4 regions of the Streptomyces gottesmaniae genome follow, and region 3 is predicted to be linked to each of the others. Evidence: riboswitches for the same ligand, from Rfam matches in the RefSeq annotation. Region 3 holds a riboswitch; each other region holds the start of a gene.

Region 1 (5,494 bases), on a different contig from region 3:
CGGCCTCGCGGCGATGTTCGCCACCCGGCTGACGTACAAGCTCGGACAGCACACGAGCGAGAAGGCCTCCGGCAAGGGCTACCGCGCCGGTCAGATCGCCTCCGCGGGCCTGGTCTCGCTGGCCCACGGCACGAACGACGCCCAGAAGACGATGGGCATCATCACCCTCGCCCTGGTGGCCGGCGGCGCCCTCGCGCCCGACTCCGACCCGCCGGTGTGGGTCATCGTCTCCGCCGGTCTCGCCATCGCGCTCGGCACCTACCTGGGCGGCTGGCGCATCATCCGCACGATGGGCAAGGGCCTGACCGACCTCCAGCCGCAGCAGGGCTTCGCCGCCCAGACCAGCGCGGCCACGGTCATCCTGGCCTCCTCGCACCTCGGCTTCTCGCTCTCCACCACGCACTCGGTCTCCGGTGCGGTGATGGGCGCGGGCCTCGGCCGCAAGGGCGGGGTGGTCCGCTGGTCCACCGCGACCCGGATGTTCGTCGCCTGGGGCCTGACCCTGCCGGCCGCCGCGCTCGTCGCCGCGCTCGCCGAGTGGGTGACGTCCTTCGGCAGCTGGGGCACGGCCGTCGTCGCGGTCTTCCTCATCGCCTCCAGCGCCGCGATCTGGGTGATCTCCCGCCGCGAGGTCGTCGACCACACGAACGTCAACGACACCGAGGAGCCGCCCGGCGTGGTGACCACGGCGATGGCCGCCGTGACGCCGCCGCCGGCCGGACCGGTCACCGAGGACCTCTCGGCGACCATCCCGGTCCCCGCGGCCGCGACCGCCGCCGAGGCCACGTCCCCGGCGAACTCGTCCACGCCGACGCCCGCCCTCTGAGCCCCGCGACCTCCTGAGGAAGAACACCAACATGCACATCGACTGGGCAGCCCTCGGCTCCGTCTTCGGAGTCAGCCTCGTGGTCACCGTGGCCCTCGTCGGCCTCTTCACCCTGGGGATCGTCGGCCTCTCCAAGCGGGAGGCCGCGACCACCGCCGGCACGTCGCCCGCCCTCGCCACGACAGCGGCGTACGCCTGCTTCGCGGCCTGCACGGCGGCGGTGGGTTACGGGATCTACCTGATCATGGCCTGAGGCCCGTCCACCCCTCCCACCTCGCACGACACACAGAGACAAACCCCTCGTACCGTTTGACCGGGTACGAGGGTTTTGTCCATTGTCCACAGCGGGCCGTCACCCTCGCCGGGTGCTGCGCGCCCGCGCGGATGCCGCGCGGCCCGTCGGCCTCAGCGCTCCTCCGGCCCCCGCGGGCGAGCCCCGACCAGAGCCCGGTCCAGGGCCCTCAGCCGCTCCGTGACCGGGGCGAGCCCCCACCACAGGCCCGCCCCCGTGGCGAGGAGGGCGGTCACCGCCGGCCAGACGACAGCCCGCGCCTCGGTCCCCGGCACCAGCAGGGCGGCGAGAGCTCCCACCCCGACGGCGAGGACCCCGGCGACCGTACTGAAGAGCACCAGCGGCGCGGCGGCGGACAACAGCGTCCGCCGGTCCCGCGATGCCCGCGCACGCGCCGAGGCGGTTCCCTTGGTCCGATCTTCCATCGCGTGTACCTCCCGTCCCCCGAACGGTTCTTCAGGAGCCGTCCGCTCCCGGGTCCACAAGCCCCGCCAGAAAACCACACCACGCGCTGTGACGGAAGGAGAGCACAGCGTATTTCTTCGAGCTCGAGTCACACACCAGAACCCGCCCCTCCTCGAACGACGCCCGACCTCCACCTCACAAGTCAGCGCGCCGACACGCGTACTGCCGTTCCCTCAAGTGTTCCCGCCCGGCGCTGCGGAGATGAGCGCGGAAAGAGCCGATTCGGGCGTCTGGCCATATTTCAGCGATGTGGGGCTGAGCACACCCCTGCACCGCAGGTCAACAGCAAGTTGACGGGTCTTCCGGGAGCGTGGTGGACTGCCGGGGCCATGTACGACGGCAGGAGAGGAAGCCGGTGCGAGTCCGGCGCGGTCCCGCCACTGTCACCGGGGAAGAACCTCCCGGGAGCCAGGAACTCTCGCCGTCGGTCTCGTCGAACCAGGGCGTGGACACCCTGAGTGAGGACATATCGCCATGTGCGGCTGCCGCTTGAGTCCCGGTACCGGATCCTCGTCCGACCTCGCGATCGGCTGAACCGGTGCGTGCCGATCGCGTCTTCGCGTACGGCGCCACCGCCGGACTCCTCGGCGATCTGCTGCTCGGCGATCCTCGCCGGGGGCATCCGGTCGCCGCGTTCGGACGGGCCGCCGGTGCCGTGGAGCAGGTGCTGTGGCGGGACCACCGAGGGTGGGGCGCGCTGCACACCGCCGTGTGCGCGGGTGGCGCCGTGGCGCTCGGGGCCTTCGCCTCGTCCGCCGTACGCCCGTCGCGTGCGGCCTCCGTCGCGTTGACCGCCGCCGCCACCTGGGCCGTCCTCGGGGGGACTTCGCTCGGGCGGGAGGCTCGGGCGATCGCGCGGTCCCTCGACGCGGGGGACGTCGAGGGCGCCCGGGCCCGGTTGCCCCATCTGTGCGGGCGGGATCCCCAGGCGCTCGACCCGGACGGGATCGCGCGGGCGGTCGTGGAGTCCGTCGCCGAGAACACCTCCGACGCCGTGGTGGGCGCGCTCGTATGGGGAGCCGTGGCGGGTGTGCCCGGGCTGGTGGGGTTTCGGGCCGTCAACACGTTGGACGCCATGGTCGGACACCGCTCGGAGCGGTATCGGCGGTTCGGATGGGCCTCCGCGCGGCTGGACGACGTGGTGGGCTGGCCGGGGGCCCGGCTGACGGCGGTGCTGGCCGCGGCCTGCGGTGGGGATGCCCGCGGGGCCGTACGGGCCTGGCGCGCGGACGCCGGCAGGCACCCGAGTCCCAACGCGGGGCCCGTGGAGGCGTCGTTCGCGGGGGCGCTCGGAGTGCGGCTGGGGGGCACGTTGTCGTACGGGGGGCGGGTCGAGCACCGGCCGGTGCTGAATGGGGAGGGACGCGCCGTCGTCGTGGGTGACATCGAGCGGACCGTCCGGTTGTCCCGGCGGGTCGGATGGCTGGCGTTGGGGATCGGTGCGGGTGTGTCGCTGCTGCGGACGAGGAGGCACGGATGAGTGGCGGGCTGTTGGTCGCCGGGACCACCTCCGACGCGGGGAAGAGCGTGGTCACCGCCGGGATCTGCCGGTGGCTGGTGCGGCAGGGGGTCAAGGTCGCCCCGTTCAAGGCGCAGAACATGTCGCTCAACTCCTTCGTGACGAAGGAGGGCGCCGAGATCGGGCGGGCGCAGGCCATGCAGGCGCAGGCGTGCCGGGTGGAGCCCACCGCGCTCATGAACCCCGTGCTGCTGAAGCCCGGAGGCGAAAGCAGCAGTCAGGTGGTGCTGCTCGGCAAGCCCGTGGGCGAGATGAGTGCGCGCGGGTACCACGGGGGGCGGCAACAGCGGCTGCTCGGGGTCGTGCTGGAGTGTCTCACCGAGCTGCGGGGCACGTATGACGCGGTGATCTGCGAGGGGGCCGGCTCTCCGACCGAGATCAATCTGCGGCGGACCGACATCGTCAACATGGGGATCGCCCGGAACGCCGGGCTGCCCGTGCTCGTGGTCGGTGACATCGACCGCGGCGGGGTCTTCGCGTCGTTCTTCGGGACCGTCGCGCTGCTCTCCCCCGAGGACCAGGCCCTCGTCGCCGGGTTCCTCGTCAACAAGTTCCGGGGGGACGTCTCCCTGTTGGAGCCGGGGCTCGACATGCTGCGCGGGCTCACCGGGCGGCCGACGTACGGGGTGCTGCCCTTCCGGCACGGGCTCGGGATCGACGAGGAGGACGGGCTGCGCATCTCGCTGCGGGGCACGGTCCGGGAGTCGAACGTCGCACCGCCCGTCGGGGAGGACGTGCTGCGGGTCGCCGTGTGCGCGGTTCCGCTGATGTCCAACTTCACCGACGTGGACGCGCTCGCCGCCGAACCCGGTGTCGTGGTGCGGTTCGTGGACCGCGCCGAGGAACTGGCCGACGCCGACCTGGTCGTCGTCCCCGGGACCCGGGGCACGGTCCGGGCGCTGGAGTGGCTGCGGGAGCGCGGGCTCGCCGAGGCGTTGGTGCGCAGAGCCGCCGAAGGGCGGCCGGTGCTCGGGCTCTGCGGCGGGTTCCAGATGCTCGGGGAGCACATCGAGGACGACGTCGAGAGCCGCCGAGGACACGTCCCGGGGCTCGGGGTGCTTCCCGTCCGGGTGCGGTTCGCCCCGGAGAAGACGCTCACGCGGCCCGTCGGGGAGGCCCTCGGGGAACGGGTCGAGGGGTACGAGATCCATCACGGGGTCGCCGAGGTCCTGGGCGGCGAACCCTTTCTGGACGGGTGCAGGGTCGGACAGACCTGGGGCACGCACTGGCACGGGTCACTGGAGTCGGACGGGTTCCGGCGGGCCTTCCTGCGCGAGGTGGCGACGGCCTCGGGGCGGCGGTTCGTGCCGGCCCCCGACACGTCGTTCGCCGCGCTGCGCGAGGAGCAGCTCGACCGGCTCGGCGACCTGATCGAGGAGCACGCGGACACGGACGCGCTGTGGCGGCTCATCGAGTCGGGCGCGCCGACGGGGCTGCCGTTCGTGCCGCCCGGGGCACCGGGAACACCGGGAGCGTCCGAATGAGCACGGGCACGCTGTTGAACGACCGGCCGCGGGTCAACCGCCCGCTGCCGGAGGGTGACTTGGAGGGCGACGCAAAGTGAGTGTTCCTTTTCCGTTCACGGCCGTCGTCGGCCAGGACGACCTGCGCCTCGCGCTGCTGCTGAACGCGGTGTCGCCGGCCGTCGGCGGTGTGCTGGTGCGCGGCGAGAAGGGCACCGCGAAGAGCACCGCCGTGCGGGCGCTCGCGGCGCTGCTGCCGGAGGTGGAGGTCGTCGTCGGCTGCCGCTTCTCCTGCGATCCCGTGAAGCCGGACCCGGCGTGTCCGGACGGGCCGCACGAGCCGGCGTTCGAGACCCGGCCGTCGCGGATGGTCGAACTGCCCGTCGGTGCCTCCGAGGACCGGCTCGTCGGCGCCCTCGACATCGAACGGGCGCTGTCCGAGGGCGTGAAGGCGTTCGAGCCGGGGCTGCTCGCGGACGCGCACCGGGGCATCCTCTACGTCGACGAGGTGAACCTGCTCCACGACCACCTCGTCGACCTGCTGCTCGACGCGGCCGCGATGGGCGCCTCGTACGTGGAGCGCGAGGGCGTCTCGGTACGGCATGCCGCGCGGTTCCTGCTGGTCGGGACGATGAACCCCGAGGAGGGCGAGCTGCGGCCGCAGTTGCTCGACCGGTTCGGGCTGACCGTGGAGGTCGCGGCCTCGCGGGAGCCGGACCAGCGGGTGGAGGTCGTCCGGCGGCGGCTCGCCTACGACGACGACCCGGCCGGTTTCGCGGCCCGTTGGGCGGACGAGGAGGCCGACGTACGGCAACGGGTCGTCACGGCGCGGGAGTTGCTGCCGTCCGTGGTGCTGGGCGACGGTGCGCTGCGGCAGATCGCGGCGACCTGCGCGGCCTTCGAGGTGGACGGGATGCGGGCCGACATCG
Region 2 (5,494 bases), on a different contig from region 3:
TCGTACGGCGTCGTCCAGCAGCCCGATGGTGTGCGGGAAGGCGTCCCGGAAGAAACCCGAGATGCGCAGGGTGACGTCGATGCGCGGGCGGCCCAGCTCCTCGTGGGGGATGGCCTCCAGACCGGTCACCCGGCGGGAGGCGTCGTCCCAGACCGGGCGAACGCCGAGCAGGGCCAGGGCCTCGGCCACGTCGTCGCCCGCCGTCCGCATGGCGCTGGTGCCCCACAGGGAGAGACCGACGGAGGTGGGCCATTCGCCGTTGTCGGCGCGGTAGCGCTCCAGCAGGGAGTCGGCGAGGGCCTGACCGGTCTCCCAGGCGAGGCGGGAGGGGACGGCCTTGGGGTCGACGGAGTAGAAGTTCCGGCCGGTCGGCAGGACGTTGACCAGGCCGCGGAGCGGGGATCCCGAGGGACCCGCCGGGACGAAGCCGCCGTTCAGGGCGTGGACGGTGTGGTCGAGTTCGGCCGTGGTCGCCGCGAGCCGGGGCACGACCTCGCGGGCGGCGAACTCCAGGACGGGGGCGACCTGTTCGCCGTGGGCGGCGGGGACGGTCGCCGCCACGACCGTGGGGACGGCCGCCGGGTCCCAGCCCGCGTCCTCCATCGCCTGGACCAGCGCGCGGGCCTTCGCCTCGGCCTCGTCGGCGGTGGTGCGGGTGGCGGCGGACTCGTCGAGACCGAGGGCCTCGCGCAGACCGGGCAGGGCGGTGGTGCCGCCCCAGATCTGGCGGGCCCGCAGGACGGCGAGGACCAGGTTGACGTGGTCGGCGCCGGTCGGCGGGGTGCCGAGGACGTGCAGACCGTCGCGGATCTGGGCGTCCTTGACCTCGCAGAGCCAGCCGTCGACGTGCAGCAGGAAGTCGTCGAAGCCGTCGTCCTCCGGGCGGTCCGCCAGGCCCAGGTCGTGGTCCAGCTTTGCGGCCTGGATGAGGGTCCAGATCTGGGCGCGGATCGCGGGGAGCTTCGCCGGGTCCATGGAGGAGATCTGGGCGTACTCGTCGAGGAGTTGCTCCAGGCGCGCGATGTCGCCGTAGGAGTCGGCGCGGGCCATCGGCGGCACGAGGTGGTCGACGAGGGTGGCGTGCGCGCGGCGCTTGGCCTGGGTGCCCTCGCCCGGGTCGTTGACCAGGAACGGGTAGACCAGCGGGAGGTCGCCGAGGGCGGCGTCGGGGCCGCAGGCGGCGGACAGGCCCGCGTTCTTGCCGGGCAGCCACTCCAGGTTGCCGTGCTTGCCGAGGTGGATCATCGCGTCGGCGCCGAAACCGCCGTCGTCGGCGCGGGCGGCGATCCAGCGGTAGGCGGCCAGGTAGTGGTGGGAGGGCGGGAGGTCCGGGTCGTGGTAGATCGCGATCGGGTTCTCGCCGAAGCCGCGCGGCGGCTGGATGAGGATCAGCAGATTGCCGAAGCGCAGGGCCGCGAGGACGATGTCGCCCTCCGGGTTGGCGCTGCGGTCGACGAACATCTCGCCGGGCGCCGGTCCCCAGTGCTCCTCGACGGCCGAGCGCAGTTCCTCGGGGAGTTCGGCGAACCAGCGACGGTAGTCGGCGGCCGGGATGCGGACCGGGTTGCGGGCCAGTTGCTCGTCGGTGAGCCAGTCCTGGTCGTGGCCGCCCGCCTCGATCAGCGCACGGATCAGCTCGTCGCCGTCGCCGGAGGCCAGGCCCGGCACCTCGGTGTCCGTCCCGAAGTCGTAGCCCTCCTCGCGCAGGCGCCGCAGCAGGGCGACCGCGCTGGCGGGGGTGTCCAGGCCGACCGCGTTGCCGATGCGGGAGTGCTTGGTCGGGTAGGCGGAGAGGACGAGCGCGAGGCGCTTGTCGGGGTTGGCGATGTGGCGAAGTCGCGCGTGGCGTACGGCGATCCCGGCGACGCGGGCGGCGCGCTCGGGGTCGGCGACATAGGCCGGGAGGCCGTCCTCGTCGATCTCCTTGAAGGAGAACGGGACGGTGATCAGCCGGCCGTCGAACTCGGGGACGGCGATCTGGCTGGCCGCGTCGAGCGGGGAGACGCCCTCGTCGTTCTCCTCCCAGGCCGCGCGTGATCCGGTCAGGCACAGGGCCTGCAGGATCGGCACGTCGAGGCCGGTCAGGGCGCCGGCGTCCCAGGACTCGTCGTCGCCGCCGGCCGAGGCCTCGGCGGGCTTGGTGCCGCCGGCGGCGAGGACGGTGGTGACGATCGCGTCGGCGGCGCGCAGTTCCTCGATCAGCTCGGGCTCGGGGGCCCGCAGCGAGGCCACGTAGAGCGGGAGCGCGCGGGCGCCCTGGTCCTCGATCGCCGCGCACAGGGCGTCCACGAAGGCGGTGTTGCCGCTCATGTGGTGGGCCCGGTAGTAGAGCACGGCGACGGTGGGGCCGTCGGTGTTCCTGGCCTCCCGGGACAGCGGACCCCAGGCGGGGGCGGCCGCCGGCGCGTCGAAGCCGTGGCCGGTGAGCAGGACCGTGTCGGAGAGGAAACGGGCCAGCTGCTCCAGGTTGGCCGGGCCGCCGTGGGCGAGATAGGCGTGGGCCTCGGCGGCGATGCCGATCGGGACCGTGGAAGCGGCCATCAGCTGGGCGTCGGGCGCCTGTTCACCGGTGAGGACGACGACCGGGCGGCCGTCGGCGAGCAACAGGTCGAGGCCGTCCTGCCAGGCCCGGATGCCGCCGAGGAGGCGTACGACGACCAGATCGGTGCCGTCGAGGAGGGCCGGGAGGTCCTCCAGCGCGAGGCGGGAGGGGTTGGCGAAGCGGTAGGGGACCGGGCCGGCGGCCGCGCGGGCGCTGAGCAGGTCGGTGTCGGAGGTCGACAGGAGCAGGATGCGGGGCTGCGTCGAGCGCTCCCCGGACGATGGCTGCATGCGGCTGCTGGCCTTCCTCGGGGTCCGCGCCCCGGGCGGTGTCGGATCGGAGTCTCCCCTGCTCGGGCGGGCCGAGTGGTACGGGGAAGGGAGTTCCTGACTCGCCCGACCCTCCTGGGACGGGCTCACAGTGGCGGGACCGCGCCGGACTCACACCGGGCTTCCTCCCCTGTCGCCTTCCGTGGCGTCGATGGACCGGATGATCCACCGAGCAGCATAGTAAGGGTCGCCTCAAAAGGGCGGAGGATACGTCCGTTGTGCCGGTGGGTATGCTCGCCGCCATGTCCACGCCTCCCCTGCGTTCATCGTCCCAGGCCACAGCGGTCACACGGGACCGTGGCGACGCCTGCCCGGGGACGCTGCGGCTGCATACGGCGGACGACGGGGCGCTGGCGCGGGTCCGGGTGCCCGGTGGTGTGCTGACCGTCCGACAGGCCGAGGCGCTCGCGGAGGCGGCGCGGCGGCTCGGCGATGGTGATCTTCACCTCACTTCCCGCGGCAACGTGCAACTGCGCGGACTGGCCGACGGCTGCGGGGGCGAGCTGGCCGAGTCGCTGGACGCGGCGGGGCTGTTGCCGTCCGCCGGGCACGAGCGGGTGCGCAACATCGTGGCCTCGCCCCTGTCCGGTCTCGACGACCGTGGTCTGCGCGACGTGCGGCCCTGGCTGTCCGCCCTGGACACCGCGCTGTGCGCGAGCGAGGCGGCGCGGCGGTTGTCGGGCCGGTTCCTGTTCGCGCTCGACGACGGGCGGGGGGACGTGGCCGCGCTGGACGCCGATGTGACCGTCCGGGCGACCGGGGACGACGGCGCGCTGCTGAGTCTGGGGACGGCCCGCGAGAGCCTGTCGGTCCCGGGTGAGCACGCGGCCCTGGCCGCGCTGACCGCCGCCGAGACCTTCCTGGAGGCGGCGCGGGAGAGCGGGGCACGGGTCTGGCGCGTGACCGAACTCCCCTTCCAGGACAAGCTGATCGGCACGGTCCGGGACCGACTGGCGGCGGCCGTCGGCGTGGACGCCGCGATCCGGGTTCGTCCCGAGAGCGCGACGGCCACGGCCGGAGCCGACGGCCCGCCCCCCGGAGCCGTCGGCGACGCCCTGTCCGTACACGCGCCCCTCGGTCGTCTCACCCCCCTGCAATGGCGGGAGTTGACGGCGCTCGCGTCGGCGACACCGAGCCGTGAACTGCGGCTGACCCCCTGGCGCGGGGTCGTCGTACCCGCACCGGGCCTGCGCGGCGAGCAGGTGACCGACGCGCTCGCCCGGCTCTCGGTGACCGGTCTCGTCACCGATCCCGCCTCCCCCTGGCCGCGCGTCGGCGCCTGTATCGGACGGCCCGGCTGCGCGAAGTCCCTGGCGGACGTACGGGCGGACGCGACCGGGAGTCTGGAGGCGGCGAGCCGCGCGGGGCTCCCGCTGTACTGGTCCGGCTGCGAGCGCCGCTGCGGCCACCCCCGGGGCGAACGGATCGACGTGGTGGCGGTGGAGAGCGGCGGCTACGAGCTCTCCCGCACCGCCCCCGGCCGAGAGCCCCGCACCGCGCCCATGGCGGACCCCTCCCGACTCGCCGCCGCTCTGGGGGAGATCACCCCGTGAAGGCCGAGAACACACACGACGTGGACCCGAGTACACGCACGACCCGCACGAACGACCCCCGTACGACGACCGAGAGCAGCGAGAAGACCACCGTGACCACCTACGACTACGAGAAGGACGGCCCGGCGATCTACCGGCAGTCCTTCGCCACCATCCGCGCGGAGGCGGACCTCGCGGCCCTGCCCGCCGATGTCAGCCAGGTCGCGGTCCGGATGATCCACGCCTGCGGAATGGTCGACCTGGTACGGGACTTGACCTACACCCCCGGCGTCGTGGCCCGCGCCCGGGAGGCCCTGCGTGCCGGGGCGCCCATCTTCACCGACGTCAGGATGGTGGCCAGCGGGGTGACCCGCAAGCGGCTGCCCGCCGACAACGACGTGCTGTGCACGCTCTCCGACCCGGCCGTCCCCGCGCTGGCGGCGAAGCTGGGCACCACGCGCAGCGCCGCCGCGCTGGAGCTGTGGCGGGACCGTCTGGAGGGGTCGGTCGTGGCCGTGGGCAACGCGCCCACCGCGCTCTTCCGGCTGCTGGAGATGATCGACGAGGGCGCGCCCCGGCCCGCCGCCGTCATCGGGGTGCCGGTCGGGTTCGTCGGCGCCGCCGAGTCCAAGGACGCGCTGGCGGAACATCCGTCGGGCCTGGAGCACCTCGTCGTACGCGGCCGTCGTGGCGGGAGCGCCATCGCCGCCGCCGCGCTCAACGCGATCGCGAGTGAGGAAGAGTGAGCGGCAAGCTGTACGGGGTGGGGCTCGGCCCCGGTGACCCGTCCCTGATGACCGTCCGTGCCGTCGAGGTGATCTCCGAGGCGGACGTGATCGCGTACCACAGCGCCCGGCACGGCCGTTCCATCGCCCGCTCGATCGCGGCGAAGCACCTGCGCGCCGACCACATCGAGGAGCGGCTGGTCTATCCGTTGACGACGGAGACCACCGACCACCCGGGCGGCTACAAGGGCGCGATGGAGGAGTTCTACGCGGAGGCGTCGGCCCGGCTGGCCGCGCATCTGGACGCGGGACGCACGGTCGCGGTCCTCGCGGAGGGCGACCCGATGTTCTACGGCTCCTACATGC
Region 3 (5,494 bases):
CGCTCAGCACCCGGGCGCCCCGGTCCGTGGCCCGGCGCAGCGCGTCCAGCAGCTCGGCCGGGTAGATCCGGTGCACATAGCTTTCGCCCGCCGGTACGACCACCAGGTCGGCCTCTTCGAGCCGGTCCAGGCCGTGCTGCGTGGAGACGGTGAAGCCCGCGTGCGTCCGCAGGGTCGGGCCCTCCGCCGACGCGACCGCGAAGTCGTACACCGGCAGGCCCTCGTCGCTGCGGTCGAGGCCGAACACCTCGCAGACGACTCCCAGTTCGAAGGGGTGCACGCCGTCCATGAGGATCGCGGCCACGTTCTTCAGCATGCTGCCAGTGTGCCTCGGAAGTGGCAGTAATTCGAGGGGGCGCGGCAGTCCTGCCACTGTTTGTCAGGAGCGTTCGGCGCGACAGTGGTGTCCATGGATACGACACAGCTGCAAGGACTCATCGGAACACTGGCCGTCCTCGGACTCCTCGCCCTGGTGGTGCTGCCCGCGGTCATCGGCGCCGTGCACGACCGGCGCGTCGACCGGCAGCTCGAACGGGCGGCGGAGGAGCGGCGGGCGTCGCACCGCGTCGCCCGCCCCGCCTGATCGCGTGAAGACCACGGCTCCCCGCCCGTTCGGCCAAGGCCGCCGAACTAGAAGTCCTCGTCCAGGTCGACGGTGCCCTCCACCGCGACCTGGTACGCGGACGGACGTCGCTCGAAGAAGTTGGTCAGCTCCTGGACGCCCTGCAACTCCATGAAGGAGAAGGGGTTCTCCGAGCCGTACACCGGGGCGAAGCCGAGACGTGTGAGGCGCTGGTCGGCCACGCACTCCAGGTACTGCCGCATCGACTCCGTGTTCATCCCCGGGAGACCGTCACCGCACAGGTCGCGCCCGAACTGCAGCTCGGCCTCGACGGCCTCCCTCAGCATGTCCGTGACCTGCTGCTGCAATGCGTCGTCGAAGAGCTCCGGCTCCTCCTTGCGGACGGTGTCCACCACCTCGAAGGCGAAGGACATGTGCATCGTCTCGTCGCGGAAGACCCAGTTGGTGCCGGTGGCCAGGCCGTGCAGCAGACCCCGGCTGCGGAACCAGTAGACGTACGCGAAGGCGCCGTAGAAGAACAGGCCCTCGATGCAGGCCGCGAAGCAGATCAGGTTGAGCAGGAAGCGGCGGCGGTCCGCCTGGGACTCCAGGCGGTCCAGCTTCTCGACCGAGTCCATCCACCGGAAGCAGAACTCCGCCTTCTCCCGGATGGAGGGGATGTTCTCCACGGCCGCGAAGGCCGCGGTCCGGTCCTCCGGGTCGGGGAGGTAGGTGTCCAGGAGCGTCAGATAGAACTGGACGTGCACGGCCTCCTCGAAGAGCTGGCGGCTCAGATAGAGCCGAGCCTCCGGGGAGTTGATGTGCTTGTAGAGGGTCAGTACGAGGTTGTTCGCCACGATCGAGTCGCCCGTCGCGAAGAACGCGACCAGGCGGCCGATCAGGTGCTGCTCGGCCGGGGAGAGCTTCGCGAGGTCGGAGACGTCCGAGTGGAGGTCGACCTCCTCGACGGTCCAGGTGTTCTTGATCGCGTCCCGGTAGCGCTCGTAGAAGTCCGGGTAGCGCATCGGGCGGAGCGTGAGCTCGAAGCCGGGGTCGAGGAGATTCTGGTTGCTGGGCATTACTGGCAGGCCTCGCAGGACTCGGGGTTCTCAAGGGAGCAGGCGACGGCATCCGGGTCGGCCGGCTGCTGGACGGGGATGGTGTTCTCGGGCCGGGCCGGGGTCTGCGCCTGGCCCTGGCCCTGTGCCGCGCGGGCGATGCGGGTCGCCGGGCGAGAGCGCAGGTAGTACGTGGTCTTCAGGCCCGACTTCCACGCGTACGCGTACATCGAGGAGAGCTTGCCGATCGTCGGCGTCTCCAGGAACAGGTTGAGCGACTGGGACTGGTCCAGATACGGCGTGCGGGCGGCGGCCATGTCGATCAGACCGCGCTGCGGGATCTCCCAGGCCGTGCGGTACAGCGCCCGTACGTCGGCCGGGATCCACGCGAAGTCCTGCACCGAGCCGTTGGATTCGCGCAGCGCCTCACGGGTGCGGGCGTCCCAGACGCCCAGCTCCTTCAGGTCCTTCACCAGATACGAGTTGACCTGGAGGAACTCGCCGGACAGCGTCTCGCGCTTGAACAGGTTGGACACCTGGGGCTCGATGCACTCGTACACACCGGCGATCGAGGCGATGGTGGCCGTCGGCGCGATGGCGAGGAGCAGGGAGTTGCGCAGGCCCGTCGTCGCGACGCGCTCGCGCAGGGCGGACCAGCGCTCCGGCCAGGTGGGCTCGACACCGTAGTGGTCGGGGTGCAGCACACCGCGCGCCGTACGGGTCTTCTCCCAGGCCGGAAGCGGGCCGGCCCGCTCGGCGAGGTCGGCGGAGGCCTCGTACGCGGCGAGCATGACGCGCTCGGCGATCCGCGTGGACAGGGCCTTCGCCGCCGGGGAGTCGAAGGGCAGACGCAGCTGGAAGAAGACGTCCTGGAGGCCCATCGCGCCGAGTCCGACCGGACGCCACCTGGCGTTGGAGCGGCCCGCCTGCTCGGTCGGGTAGAAGTTGATGTCGACCACGCGGTCGAGGAAGGTGACGGCGGTGCGGACGGTCGCGTCCAGCCGCTCCCAGTCCATGTCGCCCGTCGCCCGGTCGACGAACGCGCCCAGGTTCACCGAGCCCAGGTTGCAGACCGCCGTCTCCCCGTCGTCGGTGACCTCCAGGATCTCCGTGCAGAGGTTGGAGGAGTGGACGACGTGGCCCGGCTCGGCCGTCTGGTTCGCCGTGCGGTTGGCGGCGTCCTTGAAGGTCATCCAGCCGTTGCCGGTCTGCGCGAGGGTGCGCATCATCCGGCCGTACAGGTCACGGGCCGCGATGGTCTTCTTCGCCAGGCCGTCCGCCTCCGCCTTGCGGTACGCGGCCTCGAACTCCTCGCCCCACAGGTCGACCAGCTCGGGTACGTCGGCGGGGGAGAACAGCGACCACTGCTCGTCCGCGTTCACCCGGCGCATGAACTCGTCCGGGATCCAGTGCGCCAGGTTCAGGTTGTGCGTACGCCGGGCGTCCTCGCCGGTGTTGTCGCGAAGCTCCAGGAACTCCTCGATGTCGGAGTGCCAGGTCTCCAGGTAGACCGCGGCCGCGCCCTTGCGCCGGCCGCCCTGGTTCACGGCGGCGACCGAGGCGTCCAGCGTCTTCAGGAACGGCACGATGCCGTTGGAGTGCCCGTTGGTGCCCCGGATCAGCGAACCGCGCGAGCGGATGCGGGAGTACGACAGGCCGATGCCGCCGGCGTGCTTCGAGAGGCGGGCCACCTGGTGGTAGCGGTCGTAGATGGAGTCCAGCTCGTCCAGCGGGGAGTCGAGGAGGTAGCAGGACGACATCTGGGGGTGTCGCGTACCGGAGTTGAAGAGCGTGGGGGAGGAGGGGAGGTAGTCGAGGCGGCTCATGAGCCCATAGAGCGCGGCGACTTCGTCGAGGGCACGGATGCCCGCCTCCGCGTCGGCACCCGTGTCCTCGGCGAGGCCGGCGGCGACCCGCAGCATGAAGTGCTGGGGCGTCTCGACGACCTTGCGGGTGAGGGGGTGCCGGAGCAGATAGCGGCTGTGCAGGGTGCGCAGGCCGAAGTAGCCGAAGCGGTCGTCCCCGGCCGGGTCGATCAGGGCGTCGAGGCGCTCGGCGTGGGTGCGGGTGAACTGGGCCGTGCGGTCGGCGACGAGTCCCTCCCGGTGGCCCACGGCGATGGACTCGGTGAACGTGGTGACACCCTGCGAGGCCGCCTCGGCACGGATGCCGACGGCCAGCAGCCGGGCGGCCAGCTTCGAGTAGGCGGGATCCTCGGAGATGAGGCCCGCGGCCGCCTCCGTGGCCAGCTCACGCAGCTCCGCGACCATCTCGGCGGAGGACACACGCACCGACCGGCCGCGCAGCGCGGCGGCGGCGACCCGGCCGGGATCGGCGTCGGGGAGGTCGGCGGTCAGCTCGGTCAGGGTCCGCAGCAACGCGGTACCAGGACCGTCGGTCTCCGTCGTCGGGTCTGCTGGAACCGACCTGGCTGCGGCCGGGTCGGCTGACACCGGATCGGCTGGCGCGATGGTCACGTGGGGCTCTCCCTCGCTCGGCTGGGGCCCTGCGGAAGGCAGGCGGCAGCACACGAGCGCACGGGGGCGTCGCGTCCACCGGCCCATTCCACGAGGCCCGGACGTCAGGGCACCCGGACCGGACGGCCGGGCGCACTGTCGGCAGGTGTTCGGACTGAACAGGCGTGCACATTTGACGACGTATGCACGCGAGTACACCGTTGCGGGACAGTTCCGGATTCACACCGGATTCCCCTGCGGCGACAGCGAGCATGAGCATACATCTAGTGCCGGGGCGCGGTGTCACCCCCACATGTTGTGTCGCCATCGGCTTCGCAGGGTGTCAGAGTGTCAACTCGTAGGTGAGCAGCGTGAGGTCCAGAACGTCGGGGAGGGGGTTCCAGTCGCGCTCAGGTGTGCGAGTGAAGCCCAGGCGTCCGTAGATGCGATGGGCCGCGTGCATGCTCCGCTGGGTCGACAGGACGACACGCGTACAGCCCTCCACGGTGCGGGCGCGCTCCAGGCAGGCCCGTACGAGTGCCTCACCGACACCTCGTCCGCGGGCCTTCGGGGAGACCGCGAGCATCCGTATCTCGGCTTCTCCCTCGCGGGCGATGTCGGCCATGGGCCCGCCCGCGGGGACGAAGGTCACTCCGCCCAGCACCTGTCCCTCCGCGACCGCCACGAGCACGTCGGCCCGGGCGGCCCGCTTCGCCACGTCCCGCAGCTCGTCGAGGTACTGGTCGCTCTCTCCGAAGTCCAGCAGCCCGTCGCGGAGGTAGGCCTGTGCGGTGATCTCGCCGAGCGTGGCGTACTCCTCGGGAGCCACCGGCCTGATCGTGATGTCCATGCGTCGCAGTGTGCACGAGGGGCGGCTTCGCACGGCGGCGGTTTTCCACAGGCGCCGCCGATGGTCGGACAATCAGATCGCGTCAGGGTGTCGCCGGCCACCTGGGCAGCGTCGTCACGAAGTCCGCGCTGAAGTCGCGGGTGCCCGGTCCCAGCGCGACGCGGCCGGTGGCCTGCAGACGGGCGGTCAGGGCGGGGGACTCGGAGTAGTAGACGCGCCGGGCGGCGGCCGGCACGAACACGGTCTGGCCACGTGTGAGTTCGCTCGCGCACTCCACGACGACGGCCCCGTCGGCGGCCTCGACGAACGCCTCGTCGCCGCAGACGCCGACGGCCAGCGGATCGTGCAGCGGGCAGGTGCCGTCCCCGCCGTGGCGGGTGTAGGCGGCCATGTAGGTGCGCATCAGCCGGGCGGCGAGGGCCGTGCCGGGCCCCGCGGCCTCCAGCGCGGCCAGGTCGTCGGGGCGGAACAGCCAGCGGTGCGAGGCGTCGAGGTCGACCATGGTGAACGGGATGCCGGAGGACAGCACGATCTCGGCGGCGTCCGGGTCGGCCCAGATGTTGAACTC
Region 4 (5,494 bases), on a different contig from region 3:
CAGCGCGGCCCACACCCCGCATGTGCAGGGCGGGTTCGCACAGCGCCTCGGCGTGCCCGCCGGTCAGGTCCGGGAGCTGCCTGTCGGGCTCGACCTGCGCCGTGCCGTGCTCGCCGAGCCGCTGGCGGTGGCGCTGCACGCCGTGCGCCGGGCCGGCGATGTGCGGGGCAGGCGGGTCCTGGTGGCGGGGGCAGGTCCGATCGGCTGTCTGGTCGTGGCGGCGCTGCGGCACGCCGGAGCCGCCGAGGTCGTCGTCAGCGATCTGCACGAGGAGCCGCTGCGGATCGCGACAGAGGTGGGCGCGACCGCCACGGTGCGGGCGGACCGGCCCGGCGACCCGACCTGGGCCGGCGTCTTCGACGTCGCCGTGGAGGCGTCCGGGGCGCCGGCCGGGCTGCGCAGCTGTGTGGAGCGGACGCGGCGCGGCGGCACCGTGGTCATGCTCGGGCTGCTGCCGCTCGGGGAGATCGGGCTGCTCGGCAATGTGGCGGTCACCCGTGAGCTGGAGTTGCGCGGTTCCTTCCGCTTCGACACCGAGTTCGACGAGGCCCTGTCCCTGCTGGCCCAGGGCCTCCCCGTCGATCCGGTCGTCACGCACACCTTCCCGTTGGAACGGTCCGCCGTCGCCTTCGAGACCGCCCGGGACCGCACGGTCGCCTCCAAGGTGCTGCTGGATCTGACCGAGCGGGCGTGAGCGGGCGTCAGGTGCCGACGACCGCCGGGTGCTGAAGGTCAGCGGTAGAGGGCGGGGCGTTCGACGAGTTCGACCTCGGTGCGGACGCCCTCGGTCTGGGCGCGGACGCCCGCCTCGGAGATCGCGGCGACGGCGTACCCGTCCCAGGTGCTGGGTCCGGTGACCTGGCCGCGACGGGTGGCGTCCACCCAGGCCTGGACCTGTCGGTCGTAGGCGTCCTCGAACCGCTCGATGTAGCCCGGGGTGACCGTGCCGCCCCAGCGGCCCGCCGTGTTGACGAGCATGTCGTGCCCGTCGCCGATGCGGGCCGTGCCGTCCTCGCAGACGGCCTCGGCCTGCACCTGGTAGCCGTAGCGGGCGCTGAGGAAGATCTCGACGTCGACCACCGCGCCGCCGTCGGTCTCGAAGACGACGAGCTGCGGGTCGCTCAGACCCTCGGGGGCGTGCGCGGACGGCCGGGGCCGCAGCACGCTGACGGCGGTGATCTCCTGGCCGAGCAGCCAGCGGGTGACGTCCATCTCGTGGGCCACGGAGTCGTTGACGGCCATGGCGTCGGTGAAACCGGGCGGGGCCTCGGCGTTGCGGTGCCGGTGGTGCAGCAGCAGCGGCCGGCCCAGGTCACCGCTGTCCAGCAGGGCCTTGAGCTTGACGTACTCACGGTCGTAGCGGCGCATGAACCCCACCTGTACCCGGCGGTGCCCCAGCCGCTGCTCCGCCTCCAGCAGCCGGAGCGCGGAGGCGGTGTCCGGAGTGAGGGGCTTCTCGCACAGTACGGGCAGGTCGTGGGCGAACGCGGCGAGCAGGGCCGCCTCGTGCGCGGGGCCCGGTGAGGCCACCAGGACGGCGTCGACGCCCGGTGCGGCCAGCGCCTCGGCCGGGTCGCCGTAGGCCACGCACCCCTCGATGCCGGCGGCGATCGTCCGGGCGCGGTCGGTGTCGAGGTCGACGACGGCGGTCACATGGGCGCCGCTGATCACCTCGGAGATCCGGCGCACATGGTCGGCGCCCATCCGGCCGGTGCCGACGACGGCGACACCGAGGGAGCCCTGCTCGGTCATACCGCTTCTTCCTTTCGTGCGGGCCGGGGCGGCGCCCGGGGCTGCGGGCGCACAGGGTCTCGGTCTCCCCCGAGGAGCCCTTCTTCACGCCTGCGCGACGGGCTTCGCCGGCCACGGCAAGCGGCCCACGCGGAATTGCGTTTCCCCGCGCGACGATCAACGGTTAGGCTCCCCCGGCGCGCGTCAGGCGTGTGCACATCAAGGTGGGGGCACGGGGGACATGGTCGACGAATTCGCCGATTCCGGAGCGGGCTCGGAAGGTGATGGGGATGCGGAGACGGGTTCGGCAGCAGGTCCGGCGAGGGGAGCGGTCGTAGGTCCGGAGACAGGATCGGCAGTGGATCCGGCGACGGGATCAGTCGTAAGTCCGGCGACGGCGGCGACAGCAGGTCCGGATACGGGATCGGCAGTAGATCCGGCGACGAGATCGGCAGCGGATCCGGAGGCGGGTGCGAGAGCGGCTTCCCGAGTCGGCCCGCCGAAGGAAATGAGCACGGGCGCACAGGTGGTCTCGGCGGTGGCGACCGTGGGGGTGCTGCTGGGCGGGATGTGGCTGCTGGCCGACCTCCTCGACACGACCCCGGAGACCTTGGGGCCGGCCGTCTGCTCGACCTCGGACGACGCCTCTCCCACCCCACGGGGCAGGGTCTCGGGCGCACAGCTGTGCACCGCCCTGAACCGCTCCGACCTGCCGAAGCTCCTCGGTACACCCACCGAGCAGGCGGTCAGCGCGTCGGGCAGCGAGAACGAGTCCACCTGGTTCGACGGCACCAGGACCGTCACCCCCGAGGCGACCGTCGACCTCGACACCTACACCGTGGAGCTCTCGGCGTCGTACGAGGACCTCCCTGTCGCCGAGTCGGTCGGCCATCTGGGCGCCGGCGTCGAGAGCAGGACGGTCCTGGGACATGCGGCGGCCCTGTACTCGGGTCAGACCATCTCCATCTCGTTCCGCCTCGACGGCAGTGACCCGCAGTCCGGCCCCGGCGGCGTCGCCCGGCGGCTGCTGGTCGCGACCGACCCGAAGGACAGCGGCACCACCTTCGAGCTCGTCATCTATCGCCAGGATTCGCAGGTGCCCGACGACGCGGCCCTGTTCCGTGTGGCCGAGAAGGTCCTGCCGACGCTCCCGGGCTGGAAGCCCGCGGCCTGACGAGCCCCCGGGTGGCCTCCGACGCTCGGGCGGCCCAGGCACTCCGGCGGCCTGTGATAGCTTGCCGACGCCAGTCGAACCCACGTACGCACACGTAAGTACGCGTACGGGTCAGGGAATCCGGTGTGAATCCGGAGCTGACGCGCAGCGGTGAGGGTGACGGGCGGGACAACTGCCACTGGACGGCGATCACGATCGCGGTCCGGGAAGGCGTCCCGTCCGGGTGACCCCGAGTCCGAAGACCTGCTGGCGGTCCCCGGCACCGAGGGGTGCCCGGGGAAGCACCGTACGACCGGGCTTCGCGCATGAGCCCTCGACGCCGAAGGAAGTCCCGTGCCACTCGCACGCCCCGTCCGCCATGCCGTCCTGTTCCTGGCCGCCGGTTCCCTGTTGCTGACCGGCTGCGGAGGCTCCGGCTCCGCGGCGCCTCCGGGCGGTGGCCCGGCCTCGGGCGGGTCCGCCGGATATCCGGTGACCCTCGACAACTGCGGGCGGGAGGTGCGGGTCGACAGCCCGCCCGAGCGCGCCGTCTCCCTCAACCAGGGCACGACCGAGATCCTGCTCTCCCTCGGGCTCGCCGACCGCATGGTGGGCACCGCCACCTGGACCGATCCGCTGCCGAAGGGGCTGGAGAAGGCCGACGCGAAGGTGCCTCGGCTCGCCGACGACGCGCCCTCTTTCGAGAAGGTCCTGGACACCGAACCCGACCTCGTCGTCTCCTCGTTCGCCTCCACGCTCGGCAAGGGCGGTGTGGCGAGCCGGGAGGAGTTCGAGAAGCTCGGCGTCCCCACGTATCTGTCGCCCTCCGACTGTGTGGGCAAGGACAACAGCGGTGACGGCGACGGCGTCCGCACCGAGCCGCTGACCATGGAGACGGTCTACGGCGAAGTCCGCGATCTGGCCCGCGTCTTCGGGGTCGAGGAGCGCGGCGAGAAGCTGGTGGCCGAGCTGAGGTCCCGGGTGCGGAAGGCGACCGCCGGACTCGACGCAGAGGACGTCACCGTCATGTACTGGTTCGCCAACGCCCAGTCCCCGTACCTCGCCGGATGCTGTGGCGCTCCCGGGGTCATCACCCGCGAACTGGGCGCGAAGAACGTCTTCGACGACACCGAGGAGGAGTGGCCCCAGGTCAACTGGGAGACCGTGGCGGATCGCGATCCCGACGTCCTCGTCATCGGGGACCTGGTCCGCAAGCAGCAGACGGCCGAGACGGCCGCGAAGAAGATCGAGTTCCTGGAGTCCGACCCGGTCACCCGGAACATGACGGCGGTGCGGGAGAAGCGCTATGTGCTGCTGCCCGGCCAGGCCATGAACCCGACCGTCCGGACCGTCGAGGGCGTGGAGAAGCTCGCGGCGGCACTGCGCGAGTACGGCCTCACGGGATGACCGGCACGGAGCACGACGCGGAGCCCGACACGGTCGGCGACGCGGTCACCGACACGTCGGCGCCGGCCCAGGCAGGTGGGCCGCCCTCGGCGAAGACCGGTGGGCCGGCCCCCACGCGGACCGGTGGGCCGAGCCTGGCGGAGACCGGTGGAGCGGACGGTTCGTCGGTGGCGGTGGTGGCGGTGGCCTTCGGCCGTCGGCTGCGCTCGGGATCGGCGTGGACGGCCGGGCTCGGGGGACTGTTTCTCTCCGTCGCCCTCGCGATCACCATCGGTCCGGCCGACATCGGCGTGGTCGACGTCTGGTCCACGGTGGTGGCCCATCTCGGCTGGGGGCACACGGAGTTGACGCCCATCCGGGACGGCATCGTGTGGAACCTACGGCTGCCCCGCACCCTGCTGGCCGCCGTGTGCGGGGCCGGACTGGCCGTGTGCGGCGCGGTGATGCAGTCCCTGCTGCGCAACCCGCTCGCCGACCCCTTCGTGCTGGGCGTCTCCTCCGGCGCGTCGACCGGCGCGGTCGTGGTCGTGGTGCTCGGCGTGGGCGGTGGGGTCCTGTCGGTCTCCGGCGGCGCGTTCCTGGGCGCGGTGGCCTCCTTCGGGCTCGTGCTGCTGCTCAGCCACACCCTCGGCGGCACCACGGACCGCGTGGTGCTGGTGGGTGTCGCGGCGATGCAACTGTTCTCCGCGCTCACCTCCTTCATGGTGATGACCGCGGCCGACGCCGAGACGACCCGCGCGGTGCTGTTCTGGCTGCTCGGCTCGCTCAGCGGGGCCGACTGGACGGATGTGACGGTGTGTCTGGCGGTGCTGGTGGTGGTGCTGCTGGTCTGCCTGGGGCACACCCACGCACTGGACGCGTTCGCGTTCGGGCAGGACGCAGCGGCCTCGCTCGGCGTCTCCGTGGCCCGCACCCGGCTCGTACTGCTGTGCGCCACCGCTCTGCTCACGGCCGCCCTGGTCGCCTCGTCGGGGGCGATCGGCTTCGTCGGTCTGGTGCTGCCGCACGCCGCCCGCGCGCTGACCGGCTCCGGCCACGGTCGGCTGCTGCCGGCCACCGCGCTGGCCGGGGCGGTGTTCCTGGTGTGGGTCGACACCCTGGCCCGTACGGTCCTGGACCCGCAGGAGGTCCCGGTCGGCGTGGTGACGTCCCTCATCGGCGTCCCGGCGTTCGTCGCCATCATGTACCGGACCAGGAGCACCC

The links. Region 3 has a riboswitch for cobalamin ahead of RM704_RS03785 (ribonucleoside-diphosphate reductase subunit alpha). Riboswitches for the same ligand answer to the same signal wherever they lie in the genome.
Region 1: another riboswitch for cobalamin. It lies ahead of RM704_RS18245 (cobalamin biosynthesis protein); the one in region 3 lies ahead of RM704_RS03785 (ribonucleoside-diphosphate reductase subunit alpha).
Region 2: another riboswitch for cobalamin. It lies ahead of cobN (cobaltochelatase subunit CobN); the one in region 3 lies ahead of RM704_RS03785 (ribonucleoside-diphosphate reductase subunit alpha).
Region 4: another riboswitch for cobalamin. It lies ahead of RM704_RS09195 (ABC transporter substrate-binding protein); the one in region 3 lies ahead of RM704_RS03785 (ribonucleoside-diphosphate reductase subunit alpha).

Annotation. Positions count from the first base shown of each region.
Region 1 covers NZ_JAVRFJ010000014.1:205,053-210,546, reverse strand. Annotated here, with positions in the region: gene RM704_RS18260 (inorganic phosphate transporter) at 1-826, shown strand, start outside; gene RM704_RS18255 (hypothetical protein) at 858-1,079, shown strand; gene RM704_RS18250 (hypothetical protein) at 1,232-1,543, opposite strand; cobalamin riboswitch at 1,881-2,023, shown strand; gene RM704_RS18245 (cobalamin biosynthesis protein) at 2,122-3,063, shown strand; gene RM704_RS18240 (cobyric acid synthase) at 3,060-4,586, shown strand; gene RM704_RS18235 (putative cobaltochelatase) at 4,663-5,494, shown strand, end outside.
Region 2 covers NZ_JAVRFJ010000006.1:111,737-117,230, forward strand. Annotated here, with positions in the region: gene cobN (cobaltochelatase subunit CobN) at 1-2,832, opposite strand, end outside; cobalamin riboswitch at 2,903-3,056, opposite strand; gene cobG (precorrin-3B synthase) at 3,102-4,424, shown strand; gene RM704_RS09295 (precorrin-8X methylmutase) at 4,517-5,149, shown strand; gene RM704_RS09300 (precorrin-2 C(20)-methyltransferase) at 5,146-5,494, shown strand, end outside.
Region 3 covers NZ_JAVRFJ010000002.1:291,405-296,898, forward strand. Annotated here, with positions in the region: gene RM704_RS03770 (GlxA family transcriptional regulator) at 1-316, opposite strand, end outside; gene RM704_RS03775 (hypothetical protein) at 410-583, shown strand; gene RM704_RS03780 (ribonucleotide-diphosphate reductase subunit beta) at 631-1,641, opposite strand; gene RM704_RS03785 (ribonucleoside-diphosphate reductase subunit alpha) at 1,641-4,097, opposite strand; cobalamin riboswitch at 4,221-4,356, opposite strand; gene RM704_RS03790 (GNAT family N-acetyltransferase) at 4,420-4,926, opposite strand; gene RM704_RS03795 (nucleoside hydrolase) at 5,009-5,494, opposite strand, start outside.
Region 4 covers NZ_JAVRFJ010000006.1:88,588-94,081, forward strand. Annotated here, with positions in the region: gene RM704_RS09180 (L-idonate 5-dehydrogenase) at 1-694, shown strand, start outside; gene RM704_RS09185 (Gfo/Idh/MocA family protein) at 733-1,752, opposite strand; gene RM704_RS09190 (DUF6215 domain-containing protein) at 2,240-2,905, shown strand; cobalamin riboswitch at 2,960-3,170, shown strand; gene RM704_RS09195 (ABC transporter substrate-binding protein) at 3,239-4,291, shown strand; gene RM704_RS09200 (FecCD family ABC transporter permease) at 4,288-5,494, shown strand, end outside.